Regions from separate parts of the Streptomyces sp. NPDC054932 genome, predicted to be linked through region 2. Evidence: riboswitches for the same ligand, from Rfam matches in the RefSeq annotation. Region 2 holds a riboswitch; each other region holds the start of a gene.

Region 1 (4,321 bases), on a different contig from region 2:
GTGCTCGCGTCCGCGCCGTCCAGCAGGACCCGGCCGGCGGTGGGGCGCAGGGCGCCGTAGACGCAGCGCAGCAGTGTGGTCTTGCCGCTGCCGTTGGGACCGACCACGCCCACCGTCTCGCCGGGGCGGGCGGCGAGGTCGATTCCGTGCAGCAGTGTGTGCCCGTCGGTCTCGTAACGGACGCCCTGGACGGTGAGTTCCACGGGCGGCCGCGCCGGGTTCCCGGTCATCCGGTGACCCCTTCGGTCCGGGTGGAGCGGCGCAGCATCCACAGGAAGAACGGTCCGCCGACCAGCGCCGTGACCACGCCCACCGGTATCTCCGCGGGTGCGGCGGCGGTGCGGGCGACCAGGTCGGCCAGGATCAGGAACACCGCGCCGCCCAGAGCGGCCACGGGGAGCAGCGCCCGGTGTCCGGCGCCGACGACCATCCGGGCGGCGTGCGGGACCATCAGGCCGACGAAGCCGATCGCCCCGCTGTAGGCGACGAGCACGCCGATGACGAGCGAGGTGAGGACGAAGGCGGCGGCCCGGAAGCGCCCGGTGTCCAGTCCGAGGGTGCGCGCGCCCTCCTCCCCGGCGAGGAGCAGGTCGAGCGGCCGGGCGAGGGCGATGAGCAGGCCGGTGCCGATCACCAGCGCGAGGGAGGGCAGGACCAGTTCGTCCCAGCGGGCCCCGCCGAGGCCGCCGAGGGTCCAGAAGAGGACCGAGCGGATCTGGTCCGGGTGCGCGGAGAGCACGAGGACGAGACTGGTGAGGGCGGACAGGATGTACTGGACGGCGACGCCGGCGAGGGTGAGCCGGCCGGTGGTCATCGTTCCGCCGCGCCGGGCCATCGCGTAGACGGCGACGAGGGCGGCCATGGAACCGGCGAAGGCGGCCAGCGGCAGGCCCATGCCGAACGCGAAGGCTCCCGTACCGAAGACGATCACGAGGACGGCTCCGGCGGAGGCCCCGGAGGAGGCGCCGAGCAGGAAGGGGTCCGCGAGCTCGTTGCGTACGAGGGCCTGCAGCACGGTGCCCGCGACCGCGAGCCCGGCGCCGACGACGGCCCCGAGGAGGACGCGCGGGAGCCGGACGTCCCAGACGATGGAAGCGAAGGCTCCGGTGCGCCGCTCCCCGGACAGGCCGCTGACGACTATGTCGAGTACGCGCTCGGGGGCGATCCGTACGGCCCCCAGTGCCAGCCCCGCGACCGCCGCGGCGGCGAGCGCGGCGACCAGCGCGAGGAGGACGGTGGCGGTGCGCAGCCTCACGGGGCGGCGGGGTGGAGCTGACCGCTCAGGGACTCGACGGCGTCGGCGACGCGCACGCCGAGGACGGCCGAGGAGAGCGGCAGCACGACGAAGCGCCGGTTCTTGACGGCGGGTACCTCGGCGAGGGCCGGGTCGTTCAGCAGGCGCTGCTTCTTGGCCTCGACGGGGGTGCCGCCGTAGTCGTAGATGAGGACGACATCGGGCCGGCGCTCGATGACCTGCTCCCACGACACGTCGCCGAAGGAGTCCTTGAGGTCGGCGAAGACGTTCGTGCCGCCTGCGAGCGAGATGATCTCGTTGCCGATGCCGTTGCCCCCGGAAGTGGAGGCGGAGGCGTCGCCGGAGTCGTAGACGAAGACGGACGGGCGGGGCCCGTCCTTGACGCGGGCGGTCACGGCGTCGATGCGGCGCTGCTCGTCCTCGATGAGCCGGGTGCCGCGCTCCGGTACGCCGAAGGTCCGTGCGACCTCGGTGATCTCGGTCTTGAGCTGGTCGAGGCCGACCTTGCCCTCGGTGCAGTACTCCACGTTGAGCCGGGAGTCGATACCGGACTTGGCGAGTCCCTCGCGGTCGCGCCCCTGCGCCTTGTCGAAGGCGCTGGCGTACCCGCCGTACACGAAGTCGGGGTCGGCGCCGAGCAGGACCTCCTTGGAGGGGTACTCCTCGGCCAGCACCTTGATCTTGTCGTAGCCGGGCCGGTACGCGGGCAGCACGGCGTCGTCGAGGTACGCGGACCCGGCGATCCGGTCGCCCAGCCCGAGGGCGAGGAGCAGCTCGGTGGCGTGCTGGTTCATGGTGACCGCGCGCCGGGGCGGGGACTGGTAGGTGCTGCTCACACCGCAGTTGGTGAGGGTGTACGGAAACCCGGGCGCCGCGGGCTCCTCCGCGGCCTTGTCCTCGCCCGCCCCGGGAGAACCGGCGCAGGCAGTCAGGGGTATCAGGAGGGCGAAGGGGACGAGTGCGCGCAGAACTGCGCGGGAACGCGACGGCATGACGAGGCCTCTCCGGGGGATCCGCGTCCCCTGGTCGACGTGAACTGTGAGAGAGGCGGCGCGTCAGTGTCTGACTCCCGGTCTCCCGCGCGGGGACGACCGGTCACAGTGGCGGGACCGCACCGGAATCACACCGGTTTCCTGTCCTGCACCGCCTGGGGCAACACGGACAGTCTGCCAGAAAGCACCAGCCAACCGACCCTGCGGGGTCACGCGGGGCGGCCACCCCGGCGGCGGCAACGCCGACACCGGCTCCTTGCGCAGCATCCACCGCGGGGTGGTCGGTTGGTGGGCTTCTCAGGTCCGGGGGACGAACCGGGCGTCCTGTCGGCACGCACTCCGTGCGTTGTCGGTGATGCTCCGCAGTGGCGACAGCGCGTACCTGGCCATCACGTACCCTGCGGCGATCGACAGGGCGGCGAGGGCGACCAGGGCGAGCAGTGTGAACAACAGCGGAGATTCCCAGGCCTGTTGTCCCTGGCCGGCCGCACAGGGGTGCGGCCCGCTGTCCGTCGGTCCCGACCCGACGGCGGGCGTTGGCGCCGCACAGTCGCCGGTCATCAGTACGACCGACGTTTCGGATCCCAGCTCAAGGACCGGCGCGCTGCCCCTGCTCACGGCTTGCATCGCGAGCAGGGAGAGAACGGCGAGCAGCACCGCCCCGGCCACCATGAACACCCCGCCGTAGAGGCAGGTGAGACGTAAGAGGGTCACGGAACGGCGCTGTGGCGAAGGCTGCTCGTGGAGGCGCAGCCCGTCTGCCGTCCCTGCGCCACGGCCGGCGTGCACGGCGGTCGAAGTGACGCTGTTCGCGCCGCCGTTGACGTCGCCACCTCGGACTCGGATCGACATCGGCGCTTCCCCCTCAAGACGTGACAGCCCCCACTCTCTCCTGATGACCCTTAAGCGGCGCGTCAGTACGGGTACGGCCCGGGAGCGGGCCGGCCGGCGGTCTTGAACACGGCGGAGCCCCGCCGAATCATCGACGGGGCTCATTCCTTCCCGGCACGGGACCGTATGGCAGGGGCGGCAGGATTCGAACCTGCGACCATCGGTTTTGGAGACCGGTGCTCTGGCCGGCTGAGCTACGCCCCTTCGGTGGGACCAACGATGGCACGGCCGGACCCGGAGATCCATTTGTTTTGGGGCGCATCCGGCCGTTCCCGCATGATGGTGGTGATCGGAGCGGCCTTCGGGGGGCATGGTGGAGGACGCCGGGGTGGACCTGATCCGGCTGGTCGCCGAGGACAGCAGTGTCCGGTTGCCGGTGCTCGGCCGTCATCGGCCCGGGGCGACCCCGTACAACGACCATCTCGACGCCGAGATCGTCGTCACCAGCGGCTTCGCCAACGGACGCCTCAAGCTGCGCCTTTCGCCCGAGGACCTGGACGACTGGGCCGCAGGTCTCGATGAACCGGCCGCCGACAGAGGCATCCGCCGGCTGCGCGGCAACGGGATCCGCATCGAGGTCGACCGCCGGTTCTCGGTTCCCGTTCCGGTTGTCACCGTGGCGGACGAGGACGCCTCCGCCTCCTCGGTCCGCGTCCGGCTGGACGTGGGCCACGGCTGGGTCGACGACCTGCGCCGGCAGTACCGCCGGGTCCGGGATGCCTGACCCAACGAGGTGGTGACCGCTCCGCGCTCCAGGAGCCACTGGCAGTGAAGGGTGGCGGGGCCCGGGGATGCGGAGGATCGTGAGGAAGGGGAGCCGTGGAACGGGAGGTTCCGTCATGGCCCGAAGCCGACGACCCGGCCGCACGGGACTCCGGGCCGTTCTCGTGGCGCTCGCACTCCTCGCTCCCGCCCTGTCGGGAGCGTCCCCGGGCGGCTCGGGCGAGACGATCTCCCTTGCCGGGAGCCTGCCCGGTGAGCGGCTCGACGTCACGTTGACGCAGGTGGTGGACCCCGCGACCCCCGCGGCCCCTGCGACCCCCGCCGCACCCGTTGGCTCCACCGGCCCCGACCGGCTCGTCGCGACGCGCTTCCGCCTGGAGAACACCGGGACGGCCGTCTACCAGGACTCCCCCGCGCCGGCCGCGCACCTGCTGGACACCACCGGGCGCCGGTTCACCGG
Region 2 (4,321 bases):
GCCGGATCCCCGTACCGGTCGATCATCCAGGCGACCATGTTGTGGATGGAGAGGTACCCGGCGATGGAGGGGCATCCGGTGGCGAGGGTCTCGAGGACGAGGACGCCGTCGCTGCGGCTGAGCCCGGAGCCGCCGTGCTCCTCGCGGACGTAGACGCCGCCGAGTCCGAGGTCCGCCGCCTTGCGGATCACGTCCAGCGGAAAGTGCTTGTCCTGGTCCCAGGTGACGGCGTACGGGCCGATCTGCTCCTGGGTGAAGTCGAGGGTGACCTCGGCGAGGGCGAGCTGATCGGCAGTCAGCGTGGTCGTCACCGGGCTCATCCCATCGTCGGGATGGTGAAGCTCGCGCCCTCCTTGGCCCCCGAGGGCCAGCGCGAGGTGACGGTCTTGGTGCGGGTGTAGAAGCGGATCGAGTCGGGGCCGTGCTGGTTCAGGTCGCCGAAGCCGGACCGCTTCCAGCCGCCGAAGGTGTGGTAGGCGACGGGGACGGGGATCGGCACGTTGACGCCGACCATGCCGGCGCCCACCCGCCGGGTGAAGTCGCGTGCCGTGTCGCCGTCGCGGGTGAAGATCGCGACGCCGTTGCCGTACGGGTGCTCGGTGGGCAGGCGCAGGGCTTCCTCGTAGTCGGCGGCCCGTACGACGCACAGCACCGGGCCGAAGATCTCCTCGCGGTAGATCCGCATCTGCGGGGTCACACGGTCGAAGAGGGTTGCTCCGGCGAAGTAGCCGTCCTCGTGTCCGGGCAGGGTGAAACCGCGCCCGTCGACGACGAGTTCGGCGCCCTCGGTGGCGCCGATGCCGACATAGCGGTTCACCCGGTCGAGCGCGTCCCGGCTGACCAGCGGTCCGAAGTCGGCCTCGGGGTCGTCGGAGCGGCCGACGCGCAGGGTGGCGATGCGCTCCGTCAACTTGGCCACCAGGGCGTTCGCGGTGTCCTCCCCGACGGGCACGGCGACGGCGATGGCCATGCAGCGCTCGCCCGCGGAGCCGTAGCCGGCGCCGATGAGGGCCTCCACGGCCTGGTCGAGATCGGCGTCCGGCATCACGATCATGTGGTTCTTGGCGCCGCCGAAGCACTGGGCGCGCTTGCCGTGGGCGGCGGCGGTGGCGTAGATGTGTGCGGCGATCGGCGTGGAGCCGACGAAGCCGAGGGCCTGTACGCGCGGGTCCTCGAGGAAGGTGTCGACGGCCTCCTTGCCGCCGTTGACCACGTTGAGCACGCCGGGCGGCAGGCCGGCCTCGAGGAAGAGTTCGGCGAGGCGCAGCGGTACGGAGGGGTCCCGCTCGGACGGCTTCAGGATGAAGGAGTTGCCGCAGGCCAGGGCGGGTGCGGCCTGCCACAGGGGGATCATTGCGGGGAAGTTGAAGGGGGTGATCCCGGCGACCACACCCAACGGCGAGCGCAGTGAGTGCACGTCGATCCCGGTGCCCGCGTTGTCGGTGAATTCGCCCTTGAGCAGGTGCGGGACACCGGCGGCGAACTCGACCACCTCCAGGCCGCGTTGCAGATCGCCGTGGGCGTCGGCGACGGTCTTGCCGTGCTCGGAGGACAACAGCCGTGCGAGGGAGTCCCGTTCACCCTCGACGAGCTGGAGGAAACGCAGGAGCACGCGCGAGCGGCGCTGGGGGTTCCACTGCCCCCAGTCGGCCTGCGCCTCCTCGGCGTTCGCGATGGCTGCTTCGGTGTCGGCCCGCCCCGCGAGCGGGACGCGGGCCTGGACGGCGCCGGTGTTGGGGTCGTAGACGTCGGTGAAGAGGCCGGAGGATCCGGTGGTGTGCTTGCCGCCGATGAAATGGGTGAGTTCGCGGACCATGGTGCCTGCTCTCGTCAGGTTGGATCCGGGGATGGCACGGCGGACCGGCGGACGGCACCCGATGGGGTGCGCCGTTGGGGAGGGCCGTGGGACTACGAGCGCGCGAAGGTGTGCGTGCGCTCCGCCGGATCACCAGGGTCGTGGGTACAAACCGGTGCCATGCGTGTCTGCTCCATCCTCGTGGACAACACGGAACATCCGCGGCCGGTATCCTGACTCCCGGATCCCCGCGTGCCGCCCGCCTTCCCGACAGACCTCGTCAGTGGCGTGTGGATGGCAGCACACTCCCCGGTCACAGTGGCGGGACCGTGCCGGTTTCTCACCGGCTTCCCTGCACCGCGGACCTTGTGGCACGAACATATAGTTGGACGTCCTAGTAAGTCCAGAGCCGCCGCCGCGCGCCTTCGGTGGGGACCGGCGCCCGCTCAGTCCTGAGTGCCGGTCACCGGATGGTCACCGGGTGACCACCGGGTAGGGGATGAAGGTGCTGCTGTTCTCGTCGACGGCCAGCGCCCGGCCGAGCGGCGGTACGGCCCGCTGCGGGCAGTCGAGCCGTTCGCACAGGCGGCAGCCCATTCCGATGGGGGTCGCGGCCGCCGTGTTGTCGAGGTCGAGCCCGTCGGCGTACACGAGCCGGGAGGCGTGCCGGATCTCGCAGCCGAGCCCGATCGCGAAGGTCTTGCCGGGCTCGCCCCAGCCGCCGCGGTGCCGGGTGACGGCGCGGGCGGTCCACAAGTACCGCTGCCCGTCGGGCATGGCGGCCACCTGGACGTGGATGCGTCCGGGCGCGGCGAAGGCCTCGTACACGTTCCACAGCGGGCAGGTGCCTCCCGCGCGGGAGAAGTGGAATCCGGTCGCCGACTGCCGCTTGGACATGTTCCCGGCCCGGTCCACCCGGACGAAGGAGAAGGGAACTCCGCGCAGCCTGGGGCGTTGCAGGGTGCTCAGCCGGTGGCAGACCGTCTCGTAGCCGATCCCGAAGTGGTCGGTGAGCCGCTCGATGTCGTAGCGGAACTCCTCGGCGGCCGTGTGGAAGGCGCGGTACGGGAGGATGAGGGCGCTCGCGAAGTGGTTGGCGATGCCGATCCTCGCGAGGGCGTGGACGGGGGAGCCGGGCGGGAAGTCCTCGGCGGCCAGCCGGTCGAGCTCGGTCCCGTACTCGATCAGCGCCAGCTGGGTGGCCATCCGGAACGCCTGCTGTCCCGGCCGGAGCCGGTTCGACAGGTGCAGGACCCGGGCGGTGGGGTCGTAGTGGTGCAGCCGGTCGGAGTCCGTCGCCGTCCTGACCCCGTGCCGCTCGGAGAGCCGGTGGGCCAGGGCGCGGACGACGTCCCCCGGGCGGATGCCGATCTCGGAGGCCAGCTCCTCGGCGGCGAGATCGGTGTCGTGGAGGTAGTTTTGCCGGCGGTAGAAGAACTCGCGGATCTCCTCGTGGGGTGAACGCGGGCTGTCGGTCACCGCGTCCCGCCCGTCGGCGGCGTCGGCGAGCCGCTCGGTGAGGAGCTGGCTGCGCCGGCCCAGGTCCAGCAGGACCGAGGCGACGGCCGGCATCCGGGTGGCCAGCTCCGCCAGGTCGGAGGGGGAGACGCGCGCCTCGGCCACCTCGTTCGCGAGCGCCTCGCGCAGGTCGGCGACCAGCCGGCTGGTGTCGCGCTCGGAGAAGAAGCCGGGATCCACTCCGAAGGCCTCGGTGAGCCGCAGCAGGACCGGCACGGTGAGCGGCCTGGAGTCGTGCTCCATCTGGTTGAGGTAGCTGGGGGAGATGGCGAGCATCCGGGCCAGGTCGGCCTGGGTCATCCGCCGCTCCTCGCGCAGCCTGCGCAGCCGCGCCCCCGCGTACGTCTTGCTCACCGCACTCCTTCGCCGCCCGGCCCCGATCGCGCCGCCAGGATACGGGGATCTTCGCAGCCGATGGGCTTCGCAACCTTGGCAATTCCGGTGCCGAAGATTCGCAAAGCTTGGCAGATGTACCTGGTTGATGGCACTCAGTGTCAGTGCCAGAGTCGGTGCTGCGGCCCGCCGGGCACGGTGGCCGAGAAGGACTGACTGGCCCGATTCGCGCCCTGATTTCGGCCATCTAGGCAGTTCGACCCGGCGGCTCGGCAGCATTGCTCAGCTTCGGCCCATGGCCGGGTTCGGCGGCCGCATCTCCTTATCAGGCACAGAGTGTCAATCTGCCGGGTTCATGTCCCGGCTCGTTGGCAAGACAAGCGACGGATGGAAACGGTGACGGTCATGGCAGAGGCGAACACGACGGCGGCGGCCGAGCAGCTCAAGCAGCGGTGGGCCGACGACCCTCGCTGGGCGGGCATCGAGCGCACCTACACGGCCGAGGACGTGGTCCGGCTCTCGGGCAGCGTCCGCGAGGAGCACACCCTGGCCCGGCGCGGTGCCGAGCGGCTGTGGCGCCAGCTCCACGAGCGGGACTACATCCACGCACTCGGCGCGCTGACCGGCGGCCAGGCGGTCCAGCAGGTCCGCGCCGGGCTCCAGGCGATCTACCTC
Region 3 (4,321 bases), on a different contig from region 2:
AGTCGCGCAGCGCCTCACGGGTCTGGGCGTCCCACACGCCGAGCTGCTTCAGCTCCTCCACCAGGTAGCCGTTCACCTGGAGGAACTCACCGCTGAGGGTCTCGCGCTTGAAGAGGTTGGAGACCTGCGGCTCGATGCACTCGTACACGCCGGCGATCGAGGCGATCGTGGCCGTCGGGGCGATGGCCAGGAGCAGGGAGTTGCGCATGCCGGTCTCGGCGACACGGGCGCGCAGCGCCTCCCAGCGCTCCGGCCAGTTCAGCTCCACGTCGTAGTGGTCCGGGTGCAGGACACCGCGGGCGGTGCGGGTCTGCTCCCAGGCCGGCAGCGGGCCGCTGCGCTCGGCGAGGTCGCACGAGGCCTCGTAGGCGGCCAGCATGATGCGCTCGGAGAGCTTGGTGGACAGGGCCTTCGCCTCGGGGGAGTCGAAGGGCAGCTTCAGCTTGAAGAAGACGTCCTGGAGGCCCATCGCGCCCAGGCCCACCGGGCGCCAGCGGGCGTTGGAACGGCCGGCCTGCTCGGTCGGGTAGAAGTTGATGTCCACCACGCGGTCGAGGAAGGTCACGGCGGTGCGGACGGTCTCGTCCATCCGCTCCCAGTCGATGTCGCCGTCCACGACGAAGGCGCCCAGGTTGACCGAACCGAGGTTGCAGACGGCGGTCTCGCCGTCGTTGGTGACCTCGATGATCTCGGTGCACAGGTTCGAGGAGTGCACGACGGTGCCCGGCTCGGCCGTCTGGTTCGCCGTGCGGTTGGAGGCGTCCTTGAAGGTCATCCAGCCCTGGCCGGTCTGCGCGAGGGTGCGCATCATCCGGCCGTACAGGTCGCGGGCGGGCATGGTCTTGCGGGCCAGGCCCTCCGCCTCGGCCTTGCGGTAGGCGGCGTCGAACTCGTCGCCCCACAGGTCGACCAGCTCGGGCACGTCGGCCGGGGAGAACAGCGACCAGTCGGCGTCGGCGTTCACGCGGCGCATGAACTCGTCCGGCACCCAGTGGGCGAGGTTCAGGTTGTGCGTACGGCGCTGGTCCTCACCGGTGTTGTCGCGGAGCTCCAGGAACTCCTCGATGTCCGCGTGCCAGGTCTCCAGGTAGACGGCGGCGGCACCCTTGCGGCGGCCGCCCTGGTTCACGGCGGCGACGGACGCGTCGAGGGTCTTCAGGAACGGCACGATGCCGTTGGAGTGGCCGTTGGTGCCGCGGATCAGCGAACCGCGGGCGCGGATGCGGGAGTACGAGAGGCCGATGCCGCCGGCGTGCTTGGAGAGCCGGGCGACCTGGTGGTAGCGGTCGTAGATCGAGTCGAGCTCGTCCAGCGGGGAGTCCAGCAGGTAGCAGGAGGACATCTGCGGGTGCCGGGTGCCGGAGTTGAAGAGCGTGGGGGAGGACGGCAGGTAGTCCAGACGGCTCATCAGCCGGTACAGCGAGGCCACTTCCTCCACGGCCTGGACGCTGTCGTCCGCGGCCAGGCCGCAGGCCACGCGCAGCATGAAGTACTGCGGGGTCTCGATGACCTGACGGGTGATCGGGTGGCGCAGCAGGTAGCGGCTGTGCAGGGTGCGCAGGCCGAAGAAGCCGAAGCGGTCGTCGGCGCCCTCGGCGAGCGTGAGCTCGACGAGCGAGTCCAGGCGGGCCGCGTGGGTGCGGACGAACTCGGCCGTGCGGTCGGCGATGAGGCCCTCGCGGTGACCGACCTCGACGGAGGCCGAGAAGGAGGTGGAGCCCTGGCTCGCGGCCTCGTCGCGCACGGCCAGCGTCAGCAGGCGGGCGGCGAGCCGGGAGTAGGCCGGGTCCTCGGAGATCAGACCGGCGGCGGCCTCCGTGGCCAGCCCGCGCAGTTCGGCGTCGTCGGCGGCGGAGCTGCGGCCGCGCAGCGCGGAGGCCGCGACCCGGCCGGGGTCGGTGTCGGGGAGGTCCGCCGTAAGTTCGGTGAGGGTACGCAGCAGCGTGGCCCCCGGGCCCTCGGTGTTGTCGCCAGAAGTGGACTCGGCGCGCGGTGCGGAAGGCGCGATGGTCACGGCGGGAGCTCTCCCTCGCTCGGCCCGGTCATCGGCGGGGCGGGGCGCGAGCGGGCGCATGCGGGCGCGACGAGAACGCGTACCCCCGCATGGCGTCCACCGGCCCAACCGCGAGGCCCGGACGAATCGGCACCCGGTTCGGTCGAGCCGGGCACGCTGTAGGCAGGTCATCGGACTTGGCGTCCGGTAGCCGGACACTTCATACCGTTGCGGGACAGTTCCGGATTCGCACCGGATTCCCCTGCAGCGACAGCAGGCATGAGCATACATGTGGGGGCGGCCCGTTGCGGCAACCCCCACATGTAGTGTCGGCGTGGCTACAGCTTGAGTCGATACGTGAGGAGTGTCAGGCCGTCGATCGGCGCCCAGTCCCGCTCCGGCGTGCGCACGAAGCCCAGTCGTACGTAGATCCGGTGGGCCCCGGCCATGCTGCGCTGGGTGGAGAGCGCGAGGCCCGTCACACCCTCGATCGCCCGCGCCCGCTCGATGCACGCCCGCACCAGGGCCTCGCCGGCGCCCTGGCCGCGCGCCCCGTGGGCCACCGCGAGCATCCGGAACTCCGCCTCGTCGGGGGCGGCGATGTCGGCGAGCGGGCTGCCGGGGGCGGCGAAGGTCACCCCGCCCAGCACCCGCCCCTCCCGCTCGGCGACGAGCACCTCGGCCCGGGCCGCCCGGCCGGCCACGTCGCGCAGCACGTGCAGGTATTCGTCATCCTCGTTGAAGTCCAGATGCCCGTCGGCGAGGTAGGCCTGCGCCGTGATCTCACCCAGCTCCGCGTACTCGGCGGGCCGCACCGCCCTGATCGTCATGTCCATGCGGTCGAGTGTGCAGGACGGGTGACGGCGGGCGCTGTCCTCGAAGTCGGCACCGACGCGAAGGCCCCGCCGGAAGCATCCGGCGGGGCCTTCGGCGTGCGGGGCGGCTCAGCAGCAGCGGAAGCCCTCGCGGGGGTCCGCCTCGCGGGCGTCCGTACGGGCGCGTTCGAAGGCGCGGCGGGTGAGGACCTCCGCGTCCGGGTCGTGGGAGCGGGCGTGGGCGACGTACCGGTCGTACGCGGCCTCCCCCGAGAACTCCCGTACGTAGAACCGGGCCCTGGCCAGCACGCTCCGTACGGTGCTCACGCCACCGGCTCCTTGACGTGTCCGCCGCCCGCGTCCGGGCCCGCCGCGGCGAGCTCCGCCCGCTCCTCGGCGGTCGCGATCAGTCCGGCGGGGGCGACGATCTTCGACTCGGTCCACGGGACCTCGGAGAGGGTCGCCGACTCCGGGTTGCGGACGGCCTTCAGGCAGGTCCGGGCCGCGTCCGCGAGGACCACCAGGATCAGGACCGCGAAGAAGGCGCACAGCACGCCGTCGACCGTGGCGTTGGTGACCACGGTGTGCATGTCGTCCATGTTCTTCGCCGGAGGCAGGACCTTGTCGGCGTCGATTCCGGCCTGGTACTTGTCGCGCTGGGCGAAGAAGCCGACCTTCACGTCCTTGGAGAAGATCTTCTGGTAGCTCGCGGTGAGGGTCACCGTGGCGTCCCAGACCAGCGGCACGCCCGTCACCCAGGCCCACTTGAGCCGGCCGGACTTGACCAGCAGCGTGGTGCAGACGGCGAGCGCGACCGCGGCGAGCAGCTGGTTGGCGATGCCGAAGAGCGGGAAGAGCTGGTTGATGCCGCCCAGCGGGTCCTTGATGCCGACCCACAGGAAGTAGCCCCAGCCGCCGACGACGATCGCGCTCGCGAACCACACGCCGGGCTTCCAGCTGACGTCCTTGAAGGACTTGTGGACGTTGCCGAGGGTGTCCTGGAGCATGAACCGGCCGACGCGGGTGCCCGCGTCGAGCGTCGTCAGGATGAAGAGCGCCTCGAACATGATCGCGAAGTGGTACCAGAACGCCTTCATGCCCGCGCCGCCGATCACGGCGGAGAAGATCTCCGACATTCCGAGTGCGAAGGTCGGCGCGCCGCCCGTGCGGGAGAGGAGGCTGGCTTCCTCGACGTCCTTGGCGGCCTGGGTGAGCGCCTCGGGGGAGATGGCGAAGCCGAAGTTCGTCACCGCCTGGGAGGCGGACTCGACGGTGGTGCCGATGACCCCGCCGGGGGAGTTGACGGCGAAGAAGAGGCCGGGCTCGATGATGCAGGCCGCGATGATCGCCATGACGGCGACGAAGGACTCGGTCAGCATCGCGCCGTAGCCGATCATGCGGACCTGGGTCTCCTTCTGGATCATCTTCGGGGTGGTTCCCGAGGAGACCAGGGCGTGGAAGCCGGAGAGCGCGCCGCAGGCGATGGTGATGAAGACGAAGGGGAACATCGACC

Evidence for each region. Region 2 has a riboswitch for cobalamin ahead of ACWGE1_RS16685 (CoA-acylating methylmalonate-semialdehyde dehydrogenase). Riboswitches for the same ligand answer to the same signal wherever they lie in the genome.
Region 1: another riboswitch for cobalamin. It lies ahead of ACWGE1_RS17950 (ABC transporter substrate-binding protein); the one in region 2 lies ahead of ACWGE1_RS16685 (CoA-acylating methylmalonate-semialdehyde dehydrogenase).
Region 3: another riboswitch for cobalamin. It lies ahead of ACWGE1_RS04045 (ribonucleoside-diphosphate reductase subunit alpha); the one in region 2 lies ahead of ACWGE1_RS16685 (CoA-acylating methylmalonate-semialdehyde dehydrogenase).

Annotation. Positions count from the first base shown of each region.
Region 1 covers NZ_JBSGXU010000058.1:14,274-18,594, forward strand. The annotation lists gene ACWGE1_RS17940 (ABC transporter ATP-binding protein) at 1-230, opposite strand, end outside; gene ACWGE1_RS17945 (FecCD family ABC transporter permease) at 227-1,255, opposite strand; gene ACWGE1_RS17950 (ABC transporter substrate-binding protein) at 1,252-2,247, opposite strand; cobalamin riboswitch at 2,292-2,433, opposite strand; gene ACWGE1_RS17955 (hypothetical protein) at 2,545-2,961, opposite strand; tRNA gene ACWGE1_RS17960 (tRNA-Trp) at 3,266-3,342, opposite strand; gene ACWGE1_RS17965 (DUF5959 family protein) at 3,449-3,862, shown strand; gene ACWGE1_RS17970 (DUF4352 domain-containing protein) at 3,978-4,321, shown strand, end outside.
Region 2 covers NZ_JBSGXU010000051.1:34,793-39,113, reverse strand. The annotation lists gene ACWGE1_RS16690 (acyl-CoA dehydrogenase family protein) at 1-320, opposite strand, end outside; gene ACWGE1_RS16685 (CoA-acylating methylmalonate-semialdehyde dehydrogenase) at 317-1,816, opposite strand; cobalamin riboswitch at 2,002-2,172, opposite strand; gene ACWGE1_RS16680 (short-chain fatty acyl-CoA regulator family protein) at 2,270-3,667, opposite strand; gene aceA (isocitrate lyase) at 4,052-4,321, shown strand, end outside.
Region 3 covers NZ_JBSGXU010000008.1:71,517-75,837, reverse strand. The annotation lists gene ACWGE1_RS04045 (ribonucleoside-diphosphate reductase subunit alpha) at 1-2,014, opposite strand, end outside; cobalamin riboswitch at 2,159-2,280, opposite strand; gene ACWGE1_RS04040 (GNAT family N-acetyltransferase) at 2,332-2,829, opposite strand; gene ACWGE1_RS04035 (CstA-like transporter-associated (seleno)protein) at 2,938-3,135, opposite strand; gene ACWGE1_RS04030 (carbon starvation CstA family protein) at 3,132-4,321, opposite strand, start outside.